3 regions of the Ornithinimicrobium sufpigmenti genome follow, and region 2 is predicted to be linked to each of the others. Evidence: riboswitches for the same ligand, from Rfam matches in the RefSeq annotation. Region 2 holds a riboswitch; each other region holds the start of a gene.
What was found. A riboswitch is a leader RNA that binds a small molecule or an ion and turns the genes downstream of it on or off. The one in region 2 is predicted to bind thiamine pyrophosphate.
Positions count from the first base shown of each region.

Region 1: another riboswitch for thiamine pyrophosphate. It lies ahead of ESZ52_RS17120 (thiamine ABC transporter substrate-binding protein); the one in region 2 lies ahead of thiM (hydroxyethylthiazole kinase).
Region 3: another riboswitch for thiamine pyrophosphate. It lies ahead of ESZ52_RS16790 (ABC transporter permease subunit); the one in region 2 lies ahead of thiM (hydroxyethylthiazole kinase).

Region 1 covers NZ_CP036403.1:3,710,842-3,716,280, reverse strand. Annotated here, with positions in the region: gene ESZ52_RS17135 (MraY family glycosyltransferase) at 1-681, opposite strand, end outside; gene ESZ52_RS17130 (nucleoside-diphosphate sugar epimerase/dehydratase) at 678-2,504, opposite strand; gene ESZ52_RS17125 (DUF4235 domain-containing protein) at 2,649-2,924, opposite strand; TPP riboswitch at 2,964-3,070, shown strand; gene ESZ52_RS17120 (thiamine ABC transporter substrate-binding protein) at 3,072-4,238, shown strand; gene ESZ52_RS17115 (D-glucuronyl C5-epimerase family protein) at 4,432-5,439, shown strand, end outside.
Region 2 covers NZ_CP036403.1:1,607,145-1,612,583, forward strand. Annotated here, with positions in the region: gene ESZ52_RS07320 (glycosyltransferase) at 1-463, shown strand, start outside; gene thiD (bifunctional hydroxymethylpyrimidine kinase/phosphomethylpyrimidine kinase) at 449-1,288, opposite strand; gene thiE (thiamine phosphate synthase) at 1,285-1,974, opposite strand; gene thiM (hydroxyethylthiazole kinase) at 1,971-2,762, opposite strand; TPP riboswitch at 2,831-2,928, opposite strand; gene ESZ52_RS07340 (DnaJ family domain-containing protein) at 3,046-3,705, shown strand; gene ESZ52_RS07345 (glycosyltransferase) at 3,717-4,916, opposite strand; gene ESZ52_RS07350 (ABC transporter ATP-binding protein) at 4,981-5,439, shown strand, end outside.
Region 3 covers NZ_CP036403.1:3,644,169-3,649,607, reverse strand. Annotated here, with positions in the region: gene ESZ52_RS16805 (amino acid ABC transporter permease) at 1-385, shown strand, start outside; gene ESZ52_RS16800 (amino acid ABC transporter ATP-binding protein) at 382-1,155, shown strand; gene ESZ52_RS16795 (OsmC family peroxiredoxin) at 1,348-1,779, opposite strand; TPP riboswitch at 2,205-2,310, shown strand; gene ESZ52_RS16790 (ABC transporter permease subunit) at 2,439-3,995, shown strand; gene ESZ52_RS16785 (ABC transporter ATP-binding protein) at 3,995-4,981, shown strand; gene ESZ52_RS16780 (hypothetical protein) at 5,026-5,439, opposite strand, start outside.

The sequences.
Region 1 (5,439 bases), 2.1 Mb from region 2:
GACCATGGCCGCAATGACCACGAGCGGATAGCCGCCCCCGGCCTGCTCGTGCATCAGGGCGAGCGTCACAAACCCACCGAAGAGGTAGCTGCCGCTGTCACCCAAAAACATCCGGGCACGTGGCAGGTTCCAGGGAAGAAACCCGAGAGCGCCGCCAAGGGTGAGCGCCGCCAGGATGACCGCGGCGCTGGTGCTGCCTGCAAAGAGGACGATGACGGCCCAGGCGCTCATCGTCAGGGCGGTGATGCCGTTGATGCCGTCCATGAAGTTGACCGCGTTGACCAGCACTGGCATTGCGATCGCGCCGAGCAGGGCAGTCCGGTAGTCACCGATGAGCGACCCTAGAGCCGCGCCGGCAAAAGCCTGCGCTACGAACCGGACCAAGGGCCCGATGTCGGTGGTGTCGGCGGCCAGCCCCAGCATGGTCAGCGCGAGCACGCCGACGAGGGCGACCAACGGCATTTCGGCACCAAGGGAGTGGGCCGCTGTGCTGCATCCCAGAACGCCCCCCAGAACGGCCAGACCTCCGCCGCGCAAAGTGGGCTGCACGTGTGAGGAGCGATGGCTGGGATGGTCGATCACCTGCCAGCGGTGCAGCAGCGTCATCGTGAGGGGTGCGAGCACAGTGGTCAGCAGCAGGGCGCCCACCCCCAGCAGGAGCACCTGAGCCAGGTCGATCATGCTCCGGTGAGCGTGCTTTCGCCGCCGTCCCTGCGCTTACGGCCGAAGATGGGCTGCTGCTCCCGGTGCGGGGCGATCCCCACCACCTCGTCGGCACGGGCACGCATCCAACCCACGAGCTCGCGGGCGTCGGCGAACGCGGTCGGGAGCACTTGCGGGGCGAGGGGTGGCACCTGCACCGAGCGGACCAGCTCGTGGTCGGTGGGTCGCGGGTCGTCCATACCGAAGAGGTCCTCGGTGAGCTTCTCGGCCCGCCTCAGGCCGGTGCGCTCGATCCGGATGTCGGTGCGGCCCGAGAGGCGGATCAGGGTGCGGGCGAGCTCCTCGATCCGCACCGGCGAGCCCATGTCCAGCACGAGTACGTCGCCGTCGGAACCCATTGCCGAGGCCTGCATGACCAGCTCGCACGCCTCGGGGATGAGCATAAAGTAGCGCTCGACGTCCTCGTGGGTCAGGGTCACCGGACCCCCGCGGCGGATCTGCTCGGTGAAGGTCGGCACCACCGACCCGCGGGAACCGAGCACGTTGCCGAACCGCACCGAGACGTAGCGCCCCGGCTGGGTGAAGGCGAAGTATGCGGTGAGGCGCTCTGCCAGGCGTTTGGTGTAGCCCAGCACCGCCACCGGCCGGGCGGCCTTGTCGCTGCTGATGTTGACGAAGGTGCCGACGCCGCTGCGGGCGGCGGCCCGCAGCACGTTGAGGGTGCCCAGCACGTTGACCTGCCAGGCCTGCCGGGGGTGGGTCTCCAGAAGGGGTAGGTGCTTCAGTGCGGCGGCGTGGAACACGACGTCGGGACGGTGCAGCGTGAAGACCTCGTCTAGCTGATCCACATCGGTGATGTCTGCCAGCACCAGGTCACCGTCGGTCATCAGGCTGCGGCCCTTGATCGATAGCTCGGTGCCGTGCAGTCCCGACTCGTCCCGGTCCAGCATCACCAGCCGGGCGGGCCGGAAGCGGTGGATCTGGCGGCACAGCTCCGAACCGATCGACCCACCGGCCCCGGTCACGAGGACCACCTTGCCGGTGATCTGTTCCGCGATGGCGATCTGGTCCAGCTGCGTTGCCCGGCGGCCCAGCAGGTCCTCCAGGTCGATGTCCCGAAGATCCGAGACCTGGGGGTCGGCGTGCAGCAACCGGTCCACGGTCGGCAGCACCTTGACGACCAGGTCGTTCTCCTCCGCCAGCTCGTTGATCTCGCGCATGAGCTCGGCGCTCGCCTGGGGGATCGCCACGACCAGGTGGGTGGCCTCGTAGCGCTGGGCGATCCGGGTGATCTGCTCACGGCCACCACGCACCCGCACACCGTCGATCTTCAGCTTCCGCTTGCTGCGGTCGTCGTCGATGAGGGCGACCGGGCGGAAGTCCGACTCGACGTCTGCCACCATGTTGGAGACGAGGCGGCGCCCCAGCACCCCGGCGCCGTAGATGATGACGTTGTTCTCCACATTGCGGCGCACGGCCTTGCGAGCCCGGTAGGAGCGCACGACGAACCGCAGGGCGAGCATGATCATCAGCGCGATGATGCCGGCTGAGGCGGGCACCGAACGGGGCACGACGTAGGGCTGGAGCCAGAGCGTCCACACCGCGAGGCTGACGGCCGTGATCGCCGCAGCCCGGACGAGGGCGAGGACCTCCTCGAACGACCCCCGGGCGTGCTTGACCAGGTAGGGCCCCAGCACCATGCCGACGAGAATCTGAATCCCCCCAGCGGTGCCCGCGACGATCCAGCTATCGACGACGAATGCACGCTCGTGGTTGTACTCGAAGCGCATCCACGTCGTCACCAGGACGGCGCAAACCCAGACCAAGCCGTCGCCAACCATCCAAAGGACACGCTTCAGCGGCTCCGGGAGTCGGCGTGACGATGCCATGCACGAGCCTCACAACTGTGTCAGTGACGGGACAGTAGTAAATCTTCTCAGACTTCCGTCACAGGACACAGTTGGGATGGATCCCGCCACTGACGCTCAGGCTTCGTCAGCCACCTGCGCGCGGCTCTTGCCCTGGCTCTTGGACAACACCTTGGTGGCCTGACGGTTGGCCAGCATGCGGGCCAGCGCCACGAGGGCGCCAGACAGGACGGCGAAGATGACCGCTTCCTTGATGTCGATCTCTGGGTCGTCCGGGTTCTCCGGCACGTCCTTGCCGGTGACGAACGACCACGTGCCGTCGGTGGCCTTCTTGGCGACCATGCTGGCGAGGAGGGCTGCTCCGGCGGTGACGACTTTGGCCGTGATGTTCATGGGTCCTGATCCTGCCACAGGGGTGTTAGTGTCGTCGGACGGAACCGACAGGGGAGCGCCACCGGCGCTGAGAGTGCGGCAGCAGGCCGCAGACCCTTGAACCTGCCCCGGCTAGCACCGGCGAAGGAAGTCGAAGGAGAGAGACGCATGCGGCATACCCGTGCCCTGGCCCTTGTGGCCGCCCTGACCCTGACCACCACCTCGGCCTGCACCGTTGCAGGGGGTGAGGACGAGGCCGCGGAGCCCACCACCGCGCCCGCGCCCGCGCCGCCGCCGGTCGACACGGGTGAGGCTTCTGCCGATGACGGGACGTCCACCGACGCCGCGACGGAGGAGGGGACCCCGAACGGCCCCGGCACGGTGACGCTCATCGCCCACGACTCGTTCTACCTGCCCGACGAGCTGGTCGCCGCCTTCGAGGCCGAGACCGGTCTCGACCTGCAGATCCAGAGCGCGGGCGACGCGGGGGCCATGGCCAACCAGGTGGTGCTCACCGCCGGCAGCCCCGTGGCCGATGTCGTCTTCGGCATCGACAACACCTTCGCCGCCCGCGTCATCGAGTCCGACGCGCTGGAGGGCTACACGCCCGAGGGCCTGCCCGAGGCGGTGGCCGAGCACGACCTGGAGGGGCCGAGCGCGGCATACCTGACACCGGTCGACTACGGCGACGTCTGCGTGAACATCGACAACGTGTGGTTCGCCAACCAAGGCATCGCCCCGCCGCAGACCCTGGCCGACCTGGTCGAGCCGGAGTACGAGAACCTCTTCGTCACCCCCGGCGCCACCACCTCCAGCCCAGGGATGTCCTTCCTGCTCGCCACCATCGGCGAGTTCGGGCCCGGCGAGTGGCAGACCTACTGGGAGGAGCTGATGGCCAACGGCGCGAAGGTCACCAGCGGCTGGACCGACGCCTACACCGTCGACTTCACCGCCGGCGGCGGTGGGGGCGACCGGCCGATCGTGCTGTCCTACGCCTCCAGCCCTCCGTCCACCATCCCCGAGGGCGGCTGGCAGCCGTCCACCAGCGCGCTGCTGGACACCTGCTTCCGGCAGGTGGAGTACGCCGGCGTGCTCGCCGGCGCCGACAACCCCGAGGGTGCACGGCAAGTCGTCGACTGGCTGCTCTCGGAGCCGGTGCAGGCCGCGATCCCGGACGCCATGTACATGTACCCGGTCAACGACCAGGTCGTCCTGCCCGACCTGTGGGCGCAGTGGGCCGCCGTCGCCGACGACCCGATCGTCGTGCACCCCCAGCAGATCGAGGCCGAGCGCGAGACCTGGCTGCGCGAGTGGGCGGATATCTCGGCGGGCTGATCGTTGCGGTCGCCGTTGCGCCGTGCAAGGCCGCCGATAGGTGTCGGGGATCGATCCCGCTGTAGGTGGCTGAAGGCGGTGACCCTCTGGGCGGCGTCGGCTTCACCCAGACGGGAACGAATCTCGTGTTGAGCGGCATGGCCCATGGGTGTCGAGTACGCAACCCGTTCATTAGGCTCGGTATGGTCGAGGCATGACTGTGACCAACGAGGCCGCCGTGAATCTGCCGTCTCTGTCCGTGAGTCGCAAGCAAATTTGGGATTACTACCGCATCGAGTTCCTCGAGGACGGGTACCCTGGGCGGCGATCCAAGTACGGTCTTCATGCGCACCCGATTTATGGCACTTACGTCATCAATGACTACATCTCTCAGTACCGCAAACACAAGGATGAGGTGTTCCTCGAGGCCGCCAAGCGTGTAGCCAACGCAGCAATCGACCGGATGGAGGAACATCGCGGCGCGCTAGTGTTTTACTATCAGCCGGGCGCTGGACTGAGCTCTTTGCCCAGTGTGTTCTACAGCGGCCTCACTCAGGCACGGTACTTGAGTACCTTCGGAGTTCTTGGAAAAGTTTCCCCCTCTTCGAGATACTCCAACGCAGCCGAGGCGATTCTCTCCAGTTTTGAAGTACCAGCTGAAGATGGGGGAATTGCGCGTCACACGCCTAGTGGCGGACTGTTGATCGAAGAGTACAGCCACCAAGTGCCCGACTACACGCTGAATGGGTGGACGACCGCGACGACGTTGCTGCACGAATACGCTGAGACCACGGACAGCCAGCACGCGCGCACCATTTTTGAGCAAAGTATTCGGGGAATTCGGGACGTACTGCCGCTTTATGACGTTCCCGAGCTGGCGAACTCTCGGTATCGACTGACCGGCGCTGTCCGAGTGAAACTTGGATTCACCAGTCCGCGGACAGCGGTCAACTCCGCAAAGGTGATCATTCCCGGTGAAGGCGATTTCCCGCTGGGTGCTGGGAGTGGCAAGTGGACCAACCGATTCGTGTCCGGTTTGGGTGCGGACGGCGTTGTGGGAGGCCGCGAAGCCGTTATGGAGATCTTGCTGTGCCGTGTGACGTGGCCAGAGCCGAACCGTCTGGCACTTGATCTCACTTCGGCTGAGGAAGGGATGGTGACGGTGCAGGTGGGTGAGGGGTCGTACGATCCCTTATCCAGTTGGGTCCGCACCGACTCCTAC
Region 2 (5,439 bases):
CGAACGGCTGCGTGACGAGCTGCCGCTCGGGGCGGTCGAGCTGCGGCCGCTCGTGCCGCCGGCCGAGGCGGCGGCCTGGCTGAGGGGGGCCGCGGCGGCGCTGGTCAGCGTCCGCCCGGGCGTCGGCTACGACTTCGCCTACCCCACCAAGGTGATCGCCGCGCTGGCCACCGGGGCCCCCGTCATCTTCGCCGGCCCCGGACCCGCGGCCAGCGACGTCCGCGAGCACCGGCTGGGGGAGTCGGTGGGCCACGACGTCCCGGAGGTGGCGGCGGCGATGCTGGCAGCGGTGCGGGCGTCGCAGGACGCGGCGCAGAGTGGTCCCTGGTCGCCGCCAGAACGCGAGCGGCGGGTGGCCTGGGTGCGGGCGCACCGCAGCCTCAGCGCGACCGGCCACGCCGCCGCCGCCGTGGTGCTGGGCCAGGACGCGGTCACCGAGCCGGTGGGTTCACCGCTGCCATAGCTGCCAGAAGTGGTGCACGGGCCCCGGCCCCTGCCCCACGGACAGCTCGTGGCCGTGCGCGAGCGCGCCGACCAGCCAGGAACGGGCGTCGGCGACGGCGTCCAGCCAGCTGTCGCGACGGGGCCGCAGCGCGGCGATCGCGGAGGACAGCGAGCATCCGGTGCCGTGGGTATGCGGGGTCGCGACCCTCGGCCCGCCGAGCTCGTGCACCCCGTCCGCGTCGACCAGCAGGTCCAGGACGTGGTCTCCCGAGGCGTGGCCGCCCTTGAGCAGCACCCTCGGGCTGCCGAGCTCCAAGAGCGCGTGCGCCTCCTCCAGCATCCGGGCCGGCCCGTCCGCGGTGTCCTCGGGGTCCCGGCCGAGAAGGACCGCGGCCTCGGGCAGGTTGGGGGTGATGAGGTCGGCGTGGGGCGCCAGCGCGCGCAGCTCCTCGACGGCGTCCTCGTCCAGCAGGCGCGAGCCGGCGGTGGAGACCATGACGGGGTCGAGGACCAGGCCGGGCAGGAGCCCCTCCTGCGCGAGCTCGCGCACGGCCCGGACCACGTCGGCGCTGCCGAGCATCCCGACCTTGACCGCGGCCAGGGCGACGTCGGCGACCAGGGTCTCGACCTGCTCCCGGACGAACTCGGCGGGGATGGGGCGCACCCCGGTGACGCCCAGGGTGCTCTGCGCGGTGAGGGCGGTCAGCACCGCGCAGCCGTGAGCGCCCAGAGCGCCGAAGGTCTTCAGGTCGGCCTGGATGCCGGCCCCGCCGGAGGGGTCGGACCCGGCGACGGACAGGACGTTGGGGACGAGGCCCCGTGCCGGGCTCACCTGACTGGTCACGAGCTGACGGGCTGGTCGTCCCAGACGCCGCGCAGCTGGCGGGACGCCGCCTCGGGGTCGCTCGCCGCGCAGACGGCGCTCACCACGGCGACGCCACCCAGCGCGCTGTCGCGCAGCCGCTCGGCGACCGACACGTCGATGCCCCCGATCGCGACCGACGGAAGGGCCGCCGCGGCGGCGAGGTCGGCGAGGTCGGATACCCCGTCGGTGCCCAGGGGAGCCGCGTGGTCCGGCTTGGTCGCCGTGGCGCGGACCGGGCCGAGGCCGAGGTAGTCCACCGTGCCCGGCGGCAGCGCCGCCGCGGCCTGGACCTCCTGCGCGGTGGTGCAGGACAGGCCGAGGTAGGCGTGGCCACCGAGCTGCTCGCGGGCCACGAGCGGGTCGAGGTCGCCCTGGCCCACGTGGGCACCGTCCGCACCGATCTCCTCGACGAGGTGCACCCGGTCGTTGATGATGAACGGGACCCCGGTGTGCTGCAGGCACACGCGGACCAGCCGCCCCAGCGCGACGAACTCGTCGTCGCTGGCGTCCGGGTCACGCAGCTGGACCACCGTCGCCCCGCCGGCGACCGCGGCCCGGATCGTGGAGGTCAGCCCGTGCTGGGCGGTCATCTCGGTGTCGGTGACCAGGTAGAGCCGCAGGTCGAGGGGTCGCGGCCCGGGACGGGACTGCACGTCGAGCGTCATCGCAGCTCGACCCTCGCCGAGAGGTCCGCGGGTGCCAGGAGCGACAGCTCGTCGAGCAGCGCCGCCGCGAAGGTGCCCGGGCCGGCGGAGGCCTCAGCAGCCGTCTCCGCCGCGAGGGTGAGCGCCGCGGTGGCGGTGGCCGCGCCGACGAGCGGGCTCGGCGCCACGGCGGTGCCGGCCGCGATGAGCGCGCCCAGGGCGCAGCCCATCCCCGTCACCCGCGTCATCCACGGGTGGCCGTGGGACAGGCGCAGCAGAGCCCGTCCGTCGGTGAGGTGGTCGGTCGGTCCGCTCACGGCCACCAGGGCCCCGAGCTCGGTGGCGAGGTCGCCGGCGGCGGTGACGGCGTCCTCCACGGAGTGGGTGCTGTCGACGCCGCGGCCACCACCGGCACCGGTCAGGCCGAGGATCTCCGAGGCGTTGCCGCGGACCACCGTCGGTGGCGCCAGGTCGACGAGCTCCCGGGCCACCTGCGTGCGCCAGGGCAGACCACCGGCCCCGACGGGGTCCAGGACCCACGGGGTGCCGTGGTCGGCCGCCCCGCGGACGGCGGCCCGCATGGCGGCGACGGTGTCGTCGTACGGGGTGCCCAGGTTCACCACGACCGCGGCCGCGACGCCGGCGAACCCCTCTGCCTCGTGCTCGTTGTCCACCATCGCCACCGCCGCCCCCGCGGCGAGCAGGACGTTGGCCACGAACGGCGCCGCCACGATGTTGGTGAGGCAGTGGGTCAGGGGTGACTCCTCGCGCAGCGCCTGCCAGCAGTCGGCCAGCTCGTCGGCGGACACGCGAGCATCGGCTGAGACATCGGCTGGAGCATCGGCCGGAGCATCGGCCGGAGCATCGGCCGGGACATGGTCGGTCATCAGGACGTTCCCTTCGCTAGTGCGACCTAGATCAGGTTCGACGGGTCTGTTCTCAGCCACCCGGTCGGTGGCACCCCGCGTCGTCCTCGACGATATCTGGTCACTCCAGCACCGGCTTTCTCGGTAGCCCCGGTCGGCGGTCGCGGCATCGCAGGGCGGCGTGGCCCGTGCGACAGTGGAGCGAGAGGTAGGTGGAGCGGGAGGTATGACGATGAGCGCGGAGGACAAGCAGGGTCACGCTGGTGGGCCGACCTGGGGCAGGCCCGGTGCGCGGCCCGGTGCGCCCGACGCCGAGGAGCAGCTCGCCGACCAGGGGGTCGTGCAGCGGCGCCCCTCAGCGGCGGTGACGGCCCGGGCGGTGCAGACCTGGGTCGACCAGACGATCGCGCAGGCCGAGCGGCAGGGAGCCTTCGAGAACCTGTCGGGGGCCGGCAAGCCGTTGCGGGACGTCGATGTGCGCAGCGACCCGGACTGGTGGGTCAAGAGCCTCATCGAGCGCGAACGCTTCGACCTGTCCGCCGCACTGCCCGGCGTGATGCAGCTGCGCCGGGAGAAGGCCGCCTTCCCGGACTCGCTCCTCGACCTGCCCGACGAGGCCGCGGTCCGCGAGCGGCTCGAGGACTTCAACGAGCGGGTCCTGGCCGACCGGCGCCGGCCGCACGTCGGTGCCGGCTCACCCCCGGTCGTGGGACGGGTGGACGTCGAGGAGATGGTCGAGACCTGGCGTGACCTGCGTGCGCAGCGCGGGACGGGGGGCGAGGAGACGGCGCCAGGGGAGGAAGCGACCGTCGAGGCACGGGCGGGCGGTCAGGGCGACGGCGACGTCCGAGCGCGCAGACGCCGCTGGTGGCGGCGCAGACCCTGAGCGAAGGTAGGTCAGAGCCCCAGCCACGGCGAGAGCGCCCGGGCGGCGGCGCGGCCGTCGTGGTGCTCGCGGGCCCAGGCCGGGCCGCGGGCGGCCAGGTCGCGGTAGCCGTCGCGGTGGGCCACCACGTCGCGCAGCACCCCCTCCAGGGTGTCCGGCGCCGCCTCGAGCACGGGTAGTCCCGGCGTGCGCGCGCGGACGTGGTCGGGCACGTGCGCCACGACCAGCCGACCGGCGGCCATCGACTCGGCCGCCAGCGTGCCGACGTTGCCCAGCACGACCTGGTCCACCACCACGTCCGCGTCCGCGACGAAGCCCGGCATCTCGGCATGTGGCACGCCGCTGAGACGCCGGTAGACCACCAACCCTTCCTGCTGCAGCCGGGTCAGCACCTCCTCGACCACCGGTGTCCCCTTCAGCCGCGGGTTGCTCGGGGCGTGCAGCACGACCGGGCGGTCCCGCTCCAGCATCGGGCGCTCAGCTCCGGGGGTGAAGCGGTCGACGTCGGCGGTGACCGGCAGCAGGCTCGCACCAGGGACATGGTCGAGCATGTCCGCCGTGGTCACGAAGACCGGTACTTCGGCCCCCTCGAGCCGCCCCAGCACGGACCTCGTGCGCTCGACGGTCGCCTGCATCCGCTCCCACCGCTCGTCCCACTCCCCGCGAAACGGCGAGTGGGGGTATGCCGCGGCGTGCCGGTGCAGGTCCCTCAGCTCCGAGCCGTGGATCAGCACGGCGGCCTCCACCCCGGCTTCCCGCAGCCGCGGCAGGTCGTCGGTCACCCACCGGGTGAACGGGTCGTCCAGCAGGGACCGGGCACCCTCGGCCAGGACGTGCGTGGCGCCCGGCTCGCGACCCGTGCCGAGCACCCGGGCGGCGTGGCGCGGCATACCTCGGACCTGCACCGCACGGGAGAGGTGCCAGTCGCTGGGGAAGCCGAACCCGGCGGAGGAGCGGCGCTCCACCGACATGGCCCGCGCGTCGCACCCGGGCACCGCGCGGGCCGCCCTGGCCCAGCGCTCGCCCTGGCCGGCGGTGTTGAGGGGGCCGATGACGAGCCGGCTGCGGGCCCGGGGGTCGAGGCCGGGCTGCCGGGCGACCTCGCGCTCGGCCCGCAGGCGCAGCACGGTCCCGCCGACCCCGCGTACGGGGGAGGGCAGGGCGGTCCAGGCCTGGTAGGCCCAGCGGCGTGGACCCTGCAGCGACGGCATCCTGCGAGGGTAGTCGCCGTCGGTGGGCGTGAGTGGGACCTCCTCGCGGTTAGGCTGGGCCGCGATGCTCGCTCTGTGGCGCACCGTCCGCCAGCTCATGACGGTCCTGCCGGCCGGCACCCGACGGTTCATCGCCACCTTCGCGGTGCTGCAGAGCCTGCTCGCGGTGCTCGACGTCGCTGCTATCGGGCTGCTCGCCATCGTGCTGGCCCCCATGCTCACGGGCCAGGAGCTGACCCTGCCCGTGGTCGGCATCACGCTGGGCGAGCCGCAGGACTTCGGGATCGTCCTGCTCATCGTGGGCTCCCTCATCGTGCTGAAGTCGGTGCTGGCGATCGGCCTGCAGTGGTGGGCCACCCGGCGCTTCGCCCGGTTCGAGCAGGTGCTCGGGGCCCGGCTGCTGGAGGCCACCTTCAAGGCACCCTGGACCGAGCGGCTGAGCCGCAACTCCACCGACATCATCCGCTCCACCGACGTCGGGGTGGGTTCGACGGTCGCGGGGGTGCTCATCCCGTTCTGCCAG
Region 3 (5,439 bases), 2.0 Mb from region 2:
CATGACCGAGACGACGGCGCTGCGCCGGGTCGTGCTGCCGCAGGCGATGCGGTCGATCATCCCGCCCACGGGCAACCAGCTGATCAGCATGGTCAAGGCCACCGCCATGGTGTCGGTGATCGCGATGCACGACCTGCTGTACACCGTGCAGGCCGTCTACAACCGGACCTTCCAGACCATCCCGCTGCTGCTGGTGGCGGTCATCTGGTACCTGGTCGTGGTGTCGATCCTGAGCTTCGTCCAGCACCACGTCGAGAACTACTACGGCAAGAGCGACATCGCCACGCGGGGAACCAGCAAGAAGAAGGCCAAGGGTCGCAACGGCGACGCCGACGGCATCGACGAGGACCCGGCCATCGTCCCGCAGGTTCAGGAGCGCACATGAAGAGCACCAACGAGATCCTCGTCCGCGCCGAGGACGTCCACAAGAGCTTCGGCGACCTGGAGGTGCTCAAGGGCATCAACCTGGACGTCCACCGCGGCGAGGTCATCGTCATCCTGGGCCCGTCCGGGTCGGGTAAGTCCACCTTCCTGAGGTGCATCAACAACCTCGAGGAGATGGACAGCGGCTCGATCTGCGTCGACGGGGTCTACATCGGGTACGAGATGAAGAACGGCGAGCTGTACAAGGCCAGCTCGAAGGTCGCCGCCCAGCAGCGCGGCCAGGTCGGCATGGTCTTCCAGCAGTTCAACCTGTTCCCGCACATGACCGTCATGGAGAACCTCATCGAGGCTCCCACGGTCGTCCACGGGGTCTCCCGGCGCGAGGCCGAGGAGCGGGCCCGGCGGCTGCTGGGCATCGTCGGCCTCGCCGACCGCGAGGGCTCCTACCCCGGCCAGCTCTCCGGCGGGCAGCAGCAGCGCGTCGCCATCGCCCGCGCGCTGGCCATCGAGCCCACGCTGCTGCTCTTCGACGAGCCGACGAGCGCGCTCGACCCCGAGCTGGTGGGGGAGGTGCTGTCCACCATGCAGGACCTCGCCGAGCGCGGCCACACCATGGTCGTGGTCACGCACGAGATCACCTTCGCCAAGGCCGCGGCCGACCGGGTCTTCTTCATGGACGGCGGTGTCGTGGTCGAGTCCGGCCCGCCCGACCAGGTCCTGGAGAACCCGCAGGAGCAGCGCACCAAGGAGTTCTTCGCGCGCTTCCTGTAGGCGAACGACGGTGGGCGCAACGACGGTGGGCGCAACCGACGGTGGGTGCAACCGCGGTGGGCGCAACCGAAGGGCCCGGTCAGCCGGCGAGGCATGAGCCTCCCGGCGGGCCGGGCCCTTGTCGTTGTGGTGGCCTGGAACAGGCCGAACTGGCGTCGTGCGCGGGTCAGCTCAGACTGGCGTGTGCGTGACTCAGCCCAGACTGGCGTCGAGGGTGATCTCGACACTCTTGAGCGCCTGGCTCACGGGGCAGTTCTCCTTCGCGCCCTGGGCGAGCTTCTGGAACGTCTCCTCGTCGAGGCCCTCGGCCGTGACCTGCGTGGTCAGGTGGATGCCGGTGATGCCGGTGCCGGCGACGAAGGTCACCTCGGCGCTGGTCCGCACCTCGGTGGGCGGGGTGTCGTTCTTCTTCATCTCGTTGGAGAAGGCCATCGAGAAGCAGGTCGCGTGGGCCGCGGCGAGCAGCTCCTCCGGCGTCGTCGTGGTGTCCGAGCCCTCGGCGCGGGCGTTCCACTCAACCGGGAAGGACGCCGCTCCCGAGCTGTCGAGGGTGGTGGTGCCGCTGCCGGTGAACAGCTCACCGTTCCAGACGGTGCTGGCCTTGCTGACTACGGGGTTGGGCATGAGGTGCTCCTGGTCGTCGTGATCGTCGTCGTGCGGTGCCGGATCGCGAAGGCACCTGCTGGCACCGTAGCGCGGCCCCGCCCCACCCGCTTCGCCCTGGTTGCGTCTTCCTCCTGATTGCGTCTCGCGCGGCGACGTCTCGCGCGGCGACGTCTCGCGTCGCTTCGCCGGCGTTTCGCGCGCCGAAGTCTCGCCTCGCGTCGCCGACGAGGCCGCCGACTCTCCCCGCACAACCTTGATCCCAGGTTGTGCCGAGGAGGCAACGTGCGGCGGGGTGATCCCTCCGCACAACCTCGATTCCATCCCTTTGCACAACCTTGATCCCAGGTTGAGTCGAGGAGGCAACGCGCGGCGGGGTGATCCCTCAGCGCAACCTTGATCCCAGGTTGTGCGCACTCCGCTGACCCACCGGCCTGTAGGCTGGCCCGGTACGACAGGGGAGCGCGAGTGCGCTGAGAGTGCGGCAGCTGGCCGCAGACCCTTGAACCTGCTCCGGTTAGCACCGGCGAAGGAAGTCGAAGGAGGCGGCGGCCATCTGGGCTCGTCTAGGTCGGGGTGCACGCTCTGCGCACCTCACCGGCCCGGGACTCGCCCTGGGGCTGGTCGCCCTGCTGCCGTTAGCCTTCCTGGCGATCTTCTTCGTGCTCCCGGTCGGCGGCATGCTGGCCCGCGGCTTCTTCCCCGACGGCCAGCTCGACCTGTCCGCCGTGCCGGAGGTGCTGTCCCGGCGGCGTACCCTCCGGGTGCTCGCCTTCACCCTGGTCAGCGCGTCGGCGGGCACCGTACTGACGCTCCTGGCGGGGCTGCCGGTCGCGTTCGTGCTCTACCGGCTGCGCTTTCCCGGCCGGGCGCTCCTCCGGGCGGTCGTGGTGATGCCGTTCGTGCTGCCGACCGTGGTGGTCGGCGTCATGTTCCGCTCCCTGCTCTCCTCCGGCGGGCCGCTCGGGTGGCTCGGCTGGGACGGCACCTGGGTGCCGATCCTGATGGCGTTCGTCTTCTTCAACCTGGCCGTGGTCGTGCGTACGGTCGGCGGGATGTGGGAGGGCCTGGACCGGCGGGCCGAGGAGTCCGCCGCCGCCCTGGGCGCCAACCCCTGGCAGGTATGGCGCACCGTCACCCTGCCCGTCCTGGCGCCGGCGGTCATCTCCGCCGCCACCTTGGTCTTCCTCTTCTGCTCCACCGCCTTCGGGGTCGTGCTCACCCTCGGCGGTCTGCGCTACGGCACCATCGAGACCGAGATCTATCTGCTGACCGTCAACTTCCTCGACCTGCAGGGCGCGGCAGTGCTCTCCGTGCTGCAGCTGCTCGCCGTCGTGGTGATGCTGGTCATCGCCGCCCGCACCCGGGGCCGGCGCGAGCAGAGCCTGCAGCGGGTCGGCGCCCGAGCGGCAGCGCGCCCGGTGCGGCGGCACGACATACCCACCCTGGTGGTGACCGGGCTGGTGGTGGCGTTCGTGCTCCTGCCCGTCGGCTCCCTGGTCGTGCGCTCGCTGCAGGTGGGGGACGGTTGGGGTCTGGGGCACTACCGGGCGCTCACCGATCCGGACGCGACCCAGGCGCTGCGGGTGAGCGTGACCGAGGCGATGGGCAACTCACTGCGCTCGGCCGTCGACGCCACCGTGCTGGCGATGGTGCTCGGGCTCGTGGTGGCGGTGCTCGTGTCCCGGCGGCCGAGAGCGAGGGCATGGCGGCGGGTGGTGTCCGGGCTGGACGGAGCGTTCATGCTGCCGCTGGGGATCTCCGCGGTGACAGTCGGCTTCGGCTTCCTCATCACCCTGGACCGGCCGCCGCTGGACCTGCGCACCTCGCCGGTGCTCGTGCCGATCGCGCAGGCGATGGTGGCGCTGCCGCTCGTGGTGCGGACCCTGACGCCGGTGCTGCGCTCGGTGGACCCGCGGCAGCGAGAGGCGGCAGCGGCACTGGGTGCCGGGCCGTGGCGGGCGGCGTGGACCGCGGAGGGGCCGGTGCTGACCAAGCCGCTGCTGGCGGCGACGGGTTTCGCGTTCGCGGTGTCGCTGGGTGAGTTCGGGGCCACCGCCTTCCTGGCCCGCCCGGACCGGCCGACCGTGCCGGTCGTCATCTACCAGTTGATCTCCCGCCCGGGGGCCGACCACGTCGGCATGGCGCTCGCCGCGAGCGTCCTGCTGGCGCTGGTGACGGTGACCGTGATGGGCGTGGTCGAGCGGCTGCGAGTCGGATCGGTAGGTTCCTTCTGATGCTCGAGCTCAGTGAATTGACCGTGCGCTTCGGCGAGACGACCGCGGTCGATGACGTCTCCTTGACCCTGGAGGAGGGCCAGGTGCTGGCCGTGCTGGGCCCGTCGGGGTGCGGGAAGTCGACCCTGCTGCGGGCGGTCGCCGGGCTGGAGCGGCTCGACGGGGGTCGCATCGTCTGGCAGGGGCGTGACCTGGCAGGCGTGCCGACGCACCGGCGCGGTTTCGCCCTGATGTTCCAGGACGGGCAGCTCTTCGCCCACGCGTCCGTCGCCGAGAACATCGCCTACTCCCTGCGGCTGCGTGGCGTCGGTCGCGCGCAGCGTGCGTCGCGGGCGGCGGAGCTGCTGGAGCTGGTCGGGCTGCCGGGGTATGCCGACCGTCGGCCGACTACCCTCTCCGGCGGCGAGCAGCAGCGGGTGGCGCTCGCGCGGGCCCTGGCGGCGGAGCCGGCGTTACTGCTGCTCGACGAGCCGCTGTCGGCGCTGGACCGCTCGCTCCGGGAGCGGCTGGCCGGCGACCTGCGGGAAATCCTCACGACGACGGGCACGACCGCGGTCATGGTGACCCACGACCACGACGAGGCCTTCACCGTCGCCGACCGGATGGCCGTGATGCTCGCCGGGGAGGTCGTCCAGGAGGGCCCGACGACCGAGGTCTGGGGAGCGCCCGGCACACCGGAGGTCGCGTCGTTCATCGGGTTCAGCACCATCTTGTCGCCGGAGCAGGCCCGCCGGCTGGGTGAGCGGGTGGCTCTCGACGGCCCGCCGGACGGTCGGCTGGCGCTGCGGCGCAGCGCCCTGCGGGTCGCCCCGGACGGGCCGGTGACGGCACAGGTCCTACGCGCGGTGACCGTGAGCGACGCCGTCCACCTGGATGTCCGGATCGACGGTCTGGGCACCGTCGAGGCACTCGGGGACGAGGTCGGGCTCGCGGCGGGAGATGCGGTGCGCCTCGACTTCGATGACCGCGGCGTCGCCTGGCTCTGAGGTGGGGTCATCCACCTGCTGCTTGCCTGCCTGGCGGCAGCGACCTACTGGTCGATGATGCCGCTGGAGCCGCTCGGGGCGGGTGCACTCGGGTTGGCGCAGTAGCTGAAGGTCTTGTTGCGACCGGAGTGGTAGCTCGCGCGCTCACCGTTGACCTGGAGGATGAGCTGGTGCCCGGGGACCAGTGCCTGGGTGTAGTGCATCCCTGGTTGCGGGCACCCCAGGCTGCCGTCGGTCCAGGTGACGTCCGCGAAACCGACGACCTCGACCTCGTCCTCGCTGACCTGGCGCCGTTCGGCCTCCGCGGCGATGGCCGCCTTGACCTCCTCACGCTCCAGGACGGAAGGGTCGACCGGGCCGGAGGGCAGGGAGTCGTCAGGGGTGGGCTGGGGGATCCGGGTAGGGGTGGGGCGGGCGTCGTCCGTCAAGGTGGGCTCCTCAGGAGTGATGATCTCTGC